DNA from 2 places in the Desulfatibacillum aliphaticivorans DSM 15576 genome. Region 1 is predicted to be linked to the other one. Evidence: predicted binding sites of a transcription regulator. Region 1 holds the regulator's gene; the other holds the start of a gene.

What was found. The regulator sigma-54, encoded in region 1, starts transcription at its own class of promoters, with help from an activator protein. The targets are predictions, from matches to a motif close to TNTGGCACANTTTCTGCTNT.
Region 2: G491_RS0125325 (acetyl-CoA hydrolase/transferase family protein) is a predicted target of sigma-54. The motif match lies at 3,764-3,783, and genes of this name have one in related genera.

What each region holds. Positions count from the first base shown of each region.
Region 1 is NZ_AUCT01000001.1:23,493-29,839, forward strand. It holds gene rimI (ribosomal protein S18-alanine N-acetyltransferase) at 1-231, opposite strand, end outside; gene G491_RS0100120 (PTS sugar transporter subunit IIA) at 233-652, opposite strand; gene rapZ (RNase adapter RapZ) at 897-1,760, opposite strand; gene G491_RS0100130 (PTS sugar transporter subunit IIA) at 1,763-2,221, opposite strand; gene hpf (ribosome hibernation-promoting factor, HPF/YfiA family) at 2,247-2,789, opposite strand; gene rpoN (RNA polymerase factor sigma-54) at 2,983-4,443, opposite strand; gene lptB (LPS export ABC transporter ATP-binding protein) at 4,536-5,258, opposite strand; gene G491_RS0100150 (LptA/OstA family protein) at 5,262-5,870, opposite strand; gene lptC (LPS export ABC transporter periplasmic protein LptC) at 5,872-6,347, opposite strand, start outside.
Region 2 is NZ_AUCT01000043.1:28,683-35,029, forward strand. It holds gene typA (translational GTPase TypA) at 87-1,937, shown strand; gene G491_RS0125325 (acetyl-CoA hydrolase/transferase family protein) at 2,359-3,669, opposite strand; gene G491_RS0125330 (radical SAM protein) at 4,430-5,749, opposite strand; gene G491_RS0125335 (glycosyltransferase) at 5,752-6,347, opposite strand, start outside.

The DNA.
Region 1 (6,347 bases):
GCGCATCAGATGCATTTCATCCATCAAAATGCGGATGCAGCAATACGCAATAATATCGCCGTCCGCATGGTCACCCTGGAGCTTGGCCGCCACGCATCGGGCGTCGGGGAGCTTCAACTCACTCTCAAAATAGGGGCGGGGCCAGGGGAACAGGAAACAGTCCCCGTCAACCCGGCATATTTCATCTAAATCCGCCGGGTCCATCGCCTCCAGGGTTATGGAACAATTCATATTAGCCGGTTTTGTTGCCCTTTAATATACCGCTCGCCAGGCAAATGCTCTTCTTGCCGTACGCCTCAACTTCCTGGGCCAGCTCCCTGATGTGTTTGCCCTCTTTTTGCCGGGTCTTGACGGCCCTCAGGAGAACGGGAAGATTGACTCCGGACATGACTTCCACACGTCCTTCCTCCAGGAAGGAATAACTCAGGTTGGAAGGAGTTCCCCCGAACATGTCCGTCAGGATGAGGACTCCCTCGTTTTGATTGACGTTTTTGATGGCCTTGGCGATATCATCCCGCAGCTTGGTTGCGGATTCCTTCAAATTGATGGAAACCGCCTGGGCGGACTCGATGGGCGCCCCTAGGACGAACTCTCCGGCGGAGAGCAGGGCGTCGCCAAGTTGGGAGTGGGTTACAACAACAATACCGATCATGATTACTAAGGTTTCCTAAGTGTTTTTCGGCGCCGGGGCGGCGTCGGGCCGCTCCGGTTTGCGTCTTAAAGGACGCAGGATGCCCCGCGATTGCTCGCGGTTTGATTAAGGTTTAAGCCGGAAAAAGGTAACTATACGGCGCCAAGCAAAGGCTTTGCAAGACCCAATTCCGGCGGGGCCTAAAAAATAAACAGGCCCGGACGGGCCAGAACATTTTCACGTATCGGACTAAAAAGCAAGGACTTTACCGTTCAATATCCCGGTGCGAAAGGGATACATTCGAGAAAAGACCCTTTAAATGCTCATAAACTATGCCGGCCACGGACACCGACCGATGCTTTCCGCCCGTGCATCCAACGGCCACGGTCAGGTAGGCTTTCCCCTCTTTTTGGTACCGGGGCGCCAAAAAATCCAGCAGGTCGATAAACTTTTTCAGGAACTCCTGGGTCACGGGCTTTTCCAGCACAAACTCCTGCACAGGGGCTTGCAGTCCGGTCAAATTCTTTAATTCCGGCACAAAATAAGGATTGGGCAAAAACCTGACGTCCATGACGAGGTCGGCGCCCCGCGGAATGCCGTATTTGAACCCGAACGAAAGCACGCTGATCTGGATCGACTTTCTTTCGTTTTTTTGGGCGCCCATCTCTTGAATCATGGCTTTAAGCTGGTGGACGTTCAAATTGGACGAGTCCACCACCCGGTGAGCGATGCTGCGCAACGGCTCCAAAACCTGCTTTTCCAGGCGAATGCCCTCAAGGAGCCCTTTGTCCTTGGACAGGGGATGCTGGCGCCGGGTTTCCGAGTATCGCCGAATCAAGGTGTCTTCGTCCGATTCCAGAAAAATGATTTCAAAGGCGTAGCCCTGGTCTTCCAGATCCTTGAAAACGTTTTCAAAACGGGAGACAAAGCCTTTTTCCCGCAGATCCATAACAAAGGCGAATCGCGTCACCTCGGACACGGTTTGGTTCTGCAATTCCAGAAACTTGGGCAGCAAGGCCACGGGCAGGTTGTCGACGCAAAAGAATCCCGCATCCTCAAGGGCCGCCAGGGCCGTGCTTTTACCGGACCCGGACAGACCCGTGATGATGACGATTTTAAGGCGTTCCACGATTAGAACTCCTGATCCACTTCTCCGATGGCTTGAGCGACCTCCTGGGGGGAGTCGCAACCCATCAAGCGTTTGCGGAACTCTTCGTTACGTAAAAGCCGTGAAATCTGAGCCAGCATGGTGAGATGCAGCCCGGCGGAGTCCGTCGGGACCGCCAAAAGGAAGAAAATATTGGTGGGTTTTCCGTCGATGGATTCAAAATCCACCCCCTGCCGGCTGATGCCGAAACCCAGATGGAGTTTGCTCAACTCCCTCATTTTACCGTGGGGAATGCCGATTCCGTTCCCCACGCCGGTGCTTCCCAGGCGCTCTCTATCCAGCAGCACCCGGACCATATCCTCAACCTTGACCCCGGCGGCTTGGGCCACCGGGGCTGCCAGTTCCTCTATAATCCCCTTCTTATCCCGGGCCTGCAGATCGCACAGCATGCACTCGGGAGTGATGTTATCAAGAATTTTCATAAATTAAATCGCTTCGCAACCTATTCTACATCATGGGCTCGATGAGGCCCAGGTTGTTTCCTCTTCTCCGGTAAAGCACGTTTACCTGGCCTGTTTTTGCGTTAGTGAACACCATAAACTGATTGTCCACCAACTCCATTTGCAGTACGGCTTCTTCCACATCCATGGGTTTGTAATCGATGGTTTCCACACGGATGGTTGTCTCTAGAGGTTCGTCGTCCGATTCCAAAGCGCTAATGGCGCCCTCCTCTCTCAGGCGGGCCTTGCCCCGGGACGCGTCCCGGCGCTTTCGGACTTTTTGCTTTCCCTTTTTAATTTGTTTTTCCAGCTTATCCAATACCTTGTCTATGGAGGTATACATGTCGCCGGTCTCTTCCTTTCCATTTATCGTGAGCCGGTCGCCCGCCACATTGATTTCCGCAATGTGGCGATGCTTCTCCACAGTCAATACCACGTTTGCCTCGGCCGGATTGTCCAGGTACTTGTCAAACCTGTCCAATTTTTCGCTAGCATAATCTCTCAAAGCGTCGGAGGGATCCAGGTTTTTAAAAGTAACCGATGTGTGCATAGGAACAACCTCCCTTATTTCGGTTGCGCGGGCTTAGCCCGCTTGTTGTACCAGCCGGCCTTGTTCCTGACCGGCTTCAAAGTAAACCCTTTTAAGCAAGGATTTGGGGCATTTGGCCGATGCCTGTTAAATGGTTGAATTAGATTTCTTTAGACTCCTTTTCAAAGGGACAACTAGGTTAACAAATTCGCCGTCAGGCCAGTTTCTTGCGCTTGCTGGAAGGAAGAATCCCCAGCATCTCGCGGTATTTGGCTACTGTACGGCGGGCGATCTGAATATTGTTATCCTCCAGCATGGAGGCTATCTTGTCGTCGGAATACGGCTTTTTCGGATTTTCGCCCTTGATGATCTGCAAAATCCGCTCTTTCACGCTGGCCGAAGCAATGGCGCCGCCGTTCACCCTATTGATGGAGCTGTTGAAAAAGTATTTCAGTTCGAAAATCCCCTGGGGCGTGTGGGCGTACTTATTGGTGGTGACCCGGCTGATGGTGGACTCATGCATCTCGATGTCCTCGGCCACGTCCCGCAGCACCATGGGCTTTAGGTGGGCGATGCCCTTTTCCAAAAACGGCCTTTGGAATTTCACGATGCTTTCCATGACCTTATAGATGGTGCGCTGCCTTTGGTGGATGCTTCGGATAAGCCAGGCCGCGGACCGCAGCTTGCCCTGGACGTAATTTTTCGTCTCTTCGGGCAGATTGGCTTCTTTTTGCAGAGCCTGCTTGTAAAAGTTGCTCACATGCAGCTTGGGCAGGCCGTCGTCGTTCAGGACGATTTCAAAATTGTCCCCGACCTTATATACGAAAATATCGGGTACAATGTAATGCGGCTCTTCGTCGGAAAACTGGCGGCCCGGCTTGGGCTCCAGACCCATGATAAGGCGGACGGCGGCAAGCACGTCGTCCATGGAGATGCGCAAGGCCGAAGCAATGGCCTTGTAGTTTTTATTTTGCAGGTGATTGAGGTAATTGCAGACAATCTGCTCCAGCACCGGATCTTTGATCTGAAGGTGGCGAATCTGGATCATGAGGCATTCGCTCAGATTGCGTGCGCACACGCCCACCGGATCCAGGGTATGCATTTGCTCCAGGACCTTTTCCACCAGTTCGGGCTCTTCTCCCATGGCCAGGGCGATTTCCTCAACCGTGGCGTCCAGGTATCCGTCTTTGTTCAGGTTGCCGATAATCATCTCTCCGACTTCCTGGTCTTTGGAATCGGAAAACTTCAACATGAGCTGCCACAAAAGATGCTCGGACAAGGATTCCTTACGCGCTATGAAGCTCTCGTATTTGGGCGCCTCCCTTTCTTCGCTTTCAAACACCGCAGGCCCGGGAGCGCTGTATTCGTCCATGTAGTTGGACCAATCCACGTCATCCGGCGTGCGTTCTTCTATGACCACTTCCTTTTCTTCGGGCGGAGCCGCCTCTTTGGCGGCCAAATCCATGGGGTCGTCTCTTCTGTTGTCCCCCATATCTTCGTCAGCCCCCCCGGACTCGTCCCCCTCTTCAATGGCGGCGTTCTGCTCCATCTCCTGCTGGATAACGTCCAATAACTCCAAATGGGACAATTGCAGCAGCTTGATCGCCATCTGCAACTGGGGCGTCATGATGAGTTGTTGGGCCAGACGCAGTTGCTGTCGTAGTTCCAGTGCCATTATTATCCTGACTGCCTGATTATTATGCTAATTTTTTTTTCTCGGGGGATGTGACGAGCTTCATCCCGTGCATGTTCTATGCCAAAAGACTATCACAGAGTGAATCCCTCGCCAAGATAAAAACGCTTGGCCACCTCGCTGGAGGCGATTTTTTCCGGCGAACCCGATTCAATCACGGCGCCATGATTTAAAATATAAGCAGTATCGCAAACTTTTAAAGTCTCTCTGACGCTGTGATCCGAAATTAAAACCCCGATCCCACGCTCCGTCAAATGCTTAATGATATTCGATATGTCAATGACGGCCAAGGGGTCTATGCCGGCGAAAGGCTCATCCAAAAGCATGAACAAAGGCTCTGTGGCCAAGGCCCGGGCGATTTCCAGCCGCCTTCTTTCACCGCCGGACAAAAGATAGGCCTTCCGGTCCGCAAGACGGCTGATTCCCAGCTCGTCCATGAGCCCGGCGGCCTTTTTCTCCCGGCCGGACCGGGATAACCTGCCCACCTCCAGGATGGCCATGATGTTGTCCCGCACGCTCAACTTGCCGAACACCGAGCTTTCCTGGGGAAGGTAGCCCAGGCCCTTTCGGGCCCGCACGTACATGGGATCGTCCGTCAGATCCCGCCCGTCCAGAAGAACCTTGCCTCCGTCAGCCTGAATCATGCCCACAGCCATATAAAAGGTGGTGGTCTTGCCGGCGCCGTTGGGGCCCAGCAGCCCGGTCACGGCGCCGCTGGCCACCTCCATGGTCACATGATCCACGGTCATCTTGTTATTGTAGACCTTCACCAGGTCTTCCAAAAGCAAGGTCGCCATGCGCTATTCGCCTTCCTTGGCCGGTTTATCCTTGTTTTCCTCGGATTTTTCCGGAAAAAACTCCGCCTGCACCCCGCCTTCAAAGGTCAACAGGCCGTCCTTGCTTCGGGTGATGATTTCGCCGCTTACCGTGTTTTTTCCCGAAACCACTTTGGCGGGACCGCCGGTCAGCACCAAATCGCCCGTCTTCTGCAAATACAGAGCCTCGTCCGAATGGGAGGTGAAAGCCTCGTTGACAATCTCCACGTTCCCCAGGGCCTGGATTTTTTTCAAGGATTGGGAGGCGGGAAGGCCGCTTTGGACATCGTTTTGCTCCTTTTCCCCCACGTACCAAATTGTCAACTCATTGGCTTTGATGGTGGTCTTGCCTTGCGTCGCGACCACATCCATGGAAAACCAGGCCTTATTCTCTTCCTGATTGGTCACCAGTTTCTGCGCCTTTATTTTGATCGGCCCTTTGGACAGGTCGAACCCGGCCAAAGCCGCCTGATCCGGAGTTTGGGCGCTATTGTCGGCCCACAAAGGCCCCAGGGAGCAGACACAGGCAAAAACGGTAAGCAGAAAAATCTTAATAATGCTTGGCAACAAGCGTTTGTGATTGATGTTCGACATATCAGGAGCCTCCAAGGATAGCGACTACGTTTCCACGAAATTCCGCCTGTTTGTTTTTAAGGTCATATTGCATGGAATCCGCCGTCAAATAAACTGACGGGCCTTTGATTCGCACCCGTCCCGGCGAATAAAGCGACTGTTTTTCATTGGAGTATTCCAATTTGTCGCTGGTCAGGGAGTACGGCTTGTTCGTCGCCTCCACAGCGTGCTTGAGCATGAAGTCATGGGTGAAAAAGTTGACCTCGCCGTATTTGGCCGTCACCTTGGTTTCGGACTTGTCTGCGCCGTATAACATGATGCCGAGATTGTAGAAGCGGCCGCTTTTCCCTAGTTCCGTCAATTCAGCGGAGGCCGCATCCAGCATCCATTCCAGTTTTCCGTCCCTGACCGCCTCGTGGTGGAGTTTGGTCAGCACCATGCCGCCGTCCTCTGATATTTCGGTTTTCTCCACAGTGGTCTGCCCCCCGTCATCCTTCA
Region 2 (6,347 bases), on a different contig from region 1:
TGGGGCAGGGACGCCTGGAAATGGGCGGCGCTATCTGTCCGAGGCGCGTTTTTATTTTTATTAAAAAGAGGCTGGAAAAATTAGCCATGGCGAATAAAGAGCAAAACAGCGGCATCCGCAATGTGGCGATCATCGCCCACGTCGACCACGGAAAAACCACCCTGGTGGACGCAATGTTCCGTCAATCCGGCATGTTCCGGGAAGGAGCGGTGCTCCAGGACCGACTGATGGACAACCTGGAACTGGAGCGGGAGCGCGGCATCACCATTGCGGCGAAAAACTGTTCCGTGAAATACAAGGACATCAAGATCAACATCATCGACACTCCCGGCCACGCCGACTTCGGCGGAGAGGTGGAGCGCGCCCTGACCATGGCCGACGGCGCCCTGCTTTTGGTGGACGCTTCCGAAGGCCCGCTGCCCCAGACTCGTTTTGTTTTGCAGAAAACCCTGCAGGCGGGCCTGCCGGTTCTGGTGGTTATCAATAAGATCGACCGCAAGGACGCCCGCCCGGACGAAGTCCTGGACGAAATCTACGACCTGTTCATCGACCTGGACGCTAAGGACGAGCAGCTTGATTTTCCCTATCTGTACGCCATCGGCCGGGACGGAGTCGCCATGGAATCCCCGGAGGATAAAGGCGAAGATCTGCGCCTGCTGTTCGACGCCATCCTGGAAAAGGTGCCGCCTCCGTCCTACGATCCTGATGAACCTTTCCAGATGCTGGTGGCCGATCTCAGCTATTCCGACTACGTGGGCAGGCTGGCCGTGGGCCGCGTCTTTAACGGAAGGGTGAAGCAACGCCAGGAGTTGGTGTGCCTGTCTGAAAACGACAAGCACATTCCCCTGAAGGTGACCAAGCTCCAGTCTTACGAAGGAAACTCCCTGGCGGAAATCACCGGCGCCGAACCCGGAGACATCGTGGTTTTAGCCGGCATCGAAAACGTAACCATCGGCGACACCATCTGCACCCTGGACGCACCCAAGGCCCTGCCTCGCGTGCGGGTGGACGAGCCCACCGTATCCATGCGCTTCGGGCCCAACACCTCGCCCCTGGCCGGCAAGGAAGGCAAGCTGGTGCAGTCCTCCAAAATCGAGGAGCGTCTTTTCAAGGAAACCCTGTTGAACGTGGGCATCCAGGTGGAGCTGGCCGAAGACCGGGAAAGCTACATCGTCAAGGGCCGGGGCGAGTTCCAGATGGCCATTTTGGTGGAAACCATGCGCCGGGAGGGTTTTGAACTCACAGTGGGCAGGCCTCAGGTCATCCTCCGGAAGAAGGAAGGCGTGCTCATGGAGCCCATCGAGCACTTGTTCATCGACTGCAGCGAAGAGTTCATGGGCGTGGTTACGGAAAAAATTTCCATGCGCAAAGGCAAGATGACCAACATGGTCAACAAGGGCACCGGCCGGGTCCGCATGGAGTTTTCCACGCCGTCTCGCGGCCTTATCGGCTACAGGGACGAATTTCTTACCGATACCAAGGGCACGGGCATCATGAACTCCATCCTGGAGGGATACGGCGAATACCGCGGCGACTTCCCCTCCCGGTTTTCCGGCTCCATCGTCTCGGACCGGGCCGGCTCGGCCGTGGCCTACGCCCTGTTCAACCTGGAGCCCAGAGGGCGCCTGTTTTTGGTTCCCAACGATCCCGTCTACGAGGGAATGATCGTGGGCGAGCACAATCGCGAAAACGACATCACCGTCAATCCCTGCAAGGAAAAAAAGCTGACCAACATCCGGGCCTCGGGCAAGGACGACGCCGTCACCCTCACGCCGGTGAAAAAAATGACTTTGGAGCAAGCCCTGCATTTTATCAAGGAAGACGAACTGGTGGAGGTTACTCCGAAATCCCTGCGCCTGCGCAAAGTAGTGCTCTCCGGCCAGGCCCGTTACCAGATGCGCAACGCCAAAGCTAAAGCCTTGAACAAGGAACAGTAAAAAAGAAGAACTGCAAAAAAAGATTAAAAGCGCCTCCGGCGGCAAACTTTTGAAAAAGTTTGATCAAAACTTTAAAATGACGCTGCGCGCGAGAGCAAGTCAGGCGGAAACAGCGCATCCATCGAGACGTAGGTCGGGTCATGCGGAGCTTTCAGGGATAAGTTTGGAATTTTAGGGTTCTGGATCTACTTGAAATGATAAAGAATTCTGAAGCCTCGTGCGAAGCGACCCGACAAAAATGGAGCATGTTCCCTTTGTTGGGTTCGAACTCCGCAAAGCCCAACAAAAATAGGGGCTTCAGTACGCCGAGGCGCCCCGCATTGCACCGGAGCAATTCCTCATCAAATTCCAGCCCTGGCAAGATATTGCTTTGCCAGGGCTGATTTATCAAATTAGCACTCAAAAATGTAAATCGAACAATCTATAACAATCCGAACTGCACAGCGTCCCTTTCCAGTTGCTCCCGGAAGTCGGGATGGGCGATGGAGATCATGGCCTGCACCCGTTGGGACGTGGTTTTTTGCCACAAATAGGCGATGCCGAACTCGGTCACTATGTACATGACGTCGGCCCGGACGCTGGTGACGGCGGTGCCCGGAGCAAAGACGGAAACGATCCGGGATTGCAACTGGCCGTCGCGCCCCTTGTACGTCGACTTGAGGGCGATGAAGGATTTACCGCCCATGGACTGGGTGGCGCCACGGACAAAGTCCGCCTGGCCGCCGGTTCCGCTGTACATGGAAAACCCGATGGACTCGGAGGCCACCTGGCCGGTGAGGTCCACGGACAAGGCGTTGTTGATGGATATGAAGTTATCGTTCCGGGCGATGTTCTGGCGGTTGTTCACATAGTAGACCGGGGCGAAAGTCAATGTGGGGTTCCGGTCGATGAACTCATAAGTGGCTTTGGAGCCGATGCATAATCCGCCGATAAGCCCTTTGCCGTGGTGGAAGTTCTTGGCCCGGTTGGTGATGACGCCCCGCTCGGCAAGGTCCACCATGGAATCCGTAAGCAATTCCGTGTGTATGCCCAGGTCCTTTTTGTGGTCCAAAAAGTGGCCCACGGCGTTGGCCACCCCGCCGATTCCAATCTGGATTGTGGCCCGGTCCGGAACCTGCTCGGCGATCAACTGGCCTATCTTCATTTCCGCTTCGCCGATTTTGATTTCCGGCATTTCGGGGATAGGGTGGCTGCTTTCCACAATGGCGTCCACCTCGCTCACGTGGATGACGTTTTCCACGCCGTTAACGTACGGGCATTGATCATTCACCTGGACGACCACCTTTTTCACAAGATCGCGCATGAACCCGTTGTGGTAGATGCCTGTGGGGCCGAAGCTCATATAGCCCTTGGAGTCCGGCGGAGACACTTCGCACATGAGATAATCCCAATCCGCCACGCCGTAGCAGGCTTTATCCGCGTTGGAGAAATGAAAGGAAAAATTCTCCGTGTTTTTTTCCGCGGCGAACATCCTTTCCACGGGCCCGTAAAAAGTGGTGATGTAGTTCAAATGCCCCTTGTATTCCCTTTTCAGGAATTCAAAAGGATACATCAACAGCCCGGACCACAAGGTGACGTTTTCCAGTTCCTGATAGCGTTTGCACAAGGCGTTGACCAGGTCCGGAGGAGCGCTGTTTGCGCCTGAAAAGGTGATGTTCTCTCCTGATTTGATGTGGGACATGGCTTCTTCTGCAGTGGTCAGCTTCTGCTTGTAAAGACTCATCCATTCCATGGCGGCTCTCCTTTTTGTATTAGTTTGAACGCTGCGCCCGGTTTTGGATAAGCAAAACTGTCACCGGGCCTTGGCGAAGCAGTTAACCACTCGTTGAGCAACGCTTGTGCCAGGAATGAATTGAGACCAGTTATGAGGTTAATAATTTGATATTAATATGAAAAGGCCTTTTGGTGTGCAACCGGGCGGACGCAGGCGAAGTGAGTGGCATGTTGAAAGAGTTTACAATCTGTAAAACCAAAATATAGGAAAACCAGAAAAAGAATAAATGCGCCGGTGCGCATTGTTTTCAAACTGACGCATTTCCTCACCGCGGCCAGCCCTGGCATGCAATGCAAGAGGCATTAGCGCGGCCGGGAAAGGCTCCAACGCGAATGGACTGGGGCGAACTGGGCCGATCTTTGGAAAGGGTAGCCCAGGCAAGGTTTTTATTTGTCTGGGGCCGGAGGCCAAAAGGTGCGACCGGGAATGATTATTGGAATTGGGATCAATGGGCGGTCTGACGGTTTTGGTCGAGTTCCTTTTGTTGGGTTTCGTTTGAATCCCTCCAGGCTTCGAGCGTCCTTAATAGCAGATTCAACCGAAGGGCCTTTCTAATACCGTACTCACTCTACTCAACCTACTGTCTTTATAAATAAAAATTGGTTTAGGTAGAGCCCCGCGAAACCCAACAAGGGAAACCTTTCAGGCTGCTATGGCGTAGTGTTTTTTACCAACGCTGCCTGCCTTGGCCAGCCCTGCTATTGTTTTGGCAGAGGCATTAATACAAAGCCGGTTGCCAAATGGGTTTGGCGAACTTGGCCATTTTGATGTAATTGGGCTCTTCCCGTCCGTTAAAGTATCCGCAGGCGCGGTAGTAGGCCAGATCCTTGAACCAGTTCTTGAGGGAGGTCGTGTTCTCCATCCACTGGCCGGCCAGGGTGATGGGATGCCGGGCCATTTGCATAAAGGGCCAGAAAAGCTCGGAGGGGTCCCGAAAGCATTCCCAGTCGCACAGCCTGCAAGCTGCGTTGCGGTTGATGTTTTTCATATCCAGGTCGTAGAACTTGCCCATGTTGTCTTTGCCGCGGAATCCGCAGGGATAGGTATTGCCGTCTTCCGCGTCCACAAAAAAGTAGTCGATGCCGCCCAGGCAGGGGCGGGATTCCTTATGGCCGTTGGAATAGTCTCCCTGGAGGGCCTTGAGGGAGGTCACCGGCGAGAAGATGCGGATGACCGGCCTGTATTTGCCGATGGTTTCGGCCAGGGCCTTGAACAGCAGGGATTTTTCCAGGGGGGTGAATCCCGTGATATTTTCCGTGGACGTGGCGGCGTAAACCGCGCTCAGGCTTTCGCTTTCCTCTTCATTGATGCTCATGGGATAGCAGGTATTGACCATGGTGAATCCCAGGTCGTTCACGAAACGATAGAAGTGTTCAAAGGCCTTTTTAAACCCCGTGTAAAACAGGACGGTTTCGCTGGTTTGGCCGTCCTTGATTGCAGGCGGGATGAACAGCGAGGTTGTGGAATCGCCCCCCGTGTTTCGGTTGATGCCCAGGTTGGCCGAAGGATAAATGCCGCGCTCCTGAAAAATGGGGATGGCCTTTTCCATGCCTTCCACCAGGCCGGGGAAGCCGCGCATTTTCTCGTGATAGTCCGGAACGTGGGAGTCCACGCTCACCCAGAAGTTGCGCAAGGGCGTGTCAGCCAGGGCGTCGGCTACTTTTTTTACTCTGTCCTCAAAATTCGGGCTGCCGGGATTGGCGAAAAAGAAGCCGTTGGTGCCTGTGCGCGTGTATTCGATTCCCGCTTGCCCCGCGTGCTTTAGCAGCTCCGCGACTTCGTCCAGGTACAGGAGAGGCTCGCCGCCGGTGAACGAAAGGGCTTTGACGCCCTTGACCGCCGCCGCGTCGATAATGCGTTTGCACTCGTCCATATCCAGTGTGGAGCGGGAAAACTTGTTTCCCTTGTTCATGCCGCACTGGGGGCAGGTCGCATTGCACTTGTTGGTGAACTGGATGATCAATTGCCCCGGGCTGATTCCCTTGAAAACGCCCGCGGCGATCCTGATTCCTCCGAAAATATTTTTTGCAGTCGCCATAATCAGGCAGCCCTCCCGTAGCTTTCCCAGAGCTCCATGTATTTGGATTCAAAGGAATGCCTCTGCATGTAGTCCCTGGCGTCCAGGCCCATTTGCTTTCTGAGCTCCGGGTCCGATGCCAGCTTGAGCACCACTTCTTTGAACGCTGCGGCGTCGTGAGAAGGCACGATAAACCCGGTTTTGCCGGACACGCAGTTTTCCCTGGGGCCGCCTTCGTCCGAGACCACCACGGGCACGCCCGAGGCCTGGGCTTCCAGGATGGCGTTGCCGAAGGTGTCGGTGGTGGAGGGGAACACAAAAACGTCGGCCGAGGCGTATGCCTGTTCCAGGTCATTGCCCTGGAGGTAGCCGGTGAATGTGGCGTTTTCCCCTTGCAGGACCTGCTTCATCTCCTTGAGATAAGGGCCGTCGCCCACCACGATAAGATGCAGCTTGTCGTTTACGCGGCGCATTTCCTTGAATGTTTCTGCCAGGAAAGGCAGGTTCTTCTCCTTGGAAACCCGGCCCACGTACAGGAGCTTGGTGATGGAATCGTCCAGGTTGAAATGGGAATTGTAAAACCCGTTGCGGTTTCTGGGATGAAACCGGTCAATGTCTA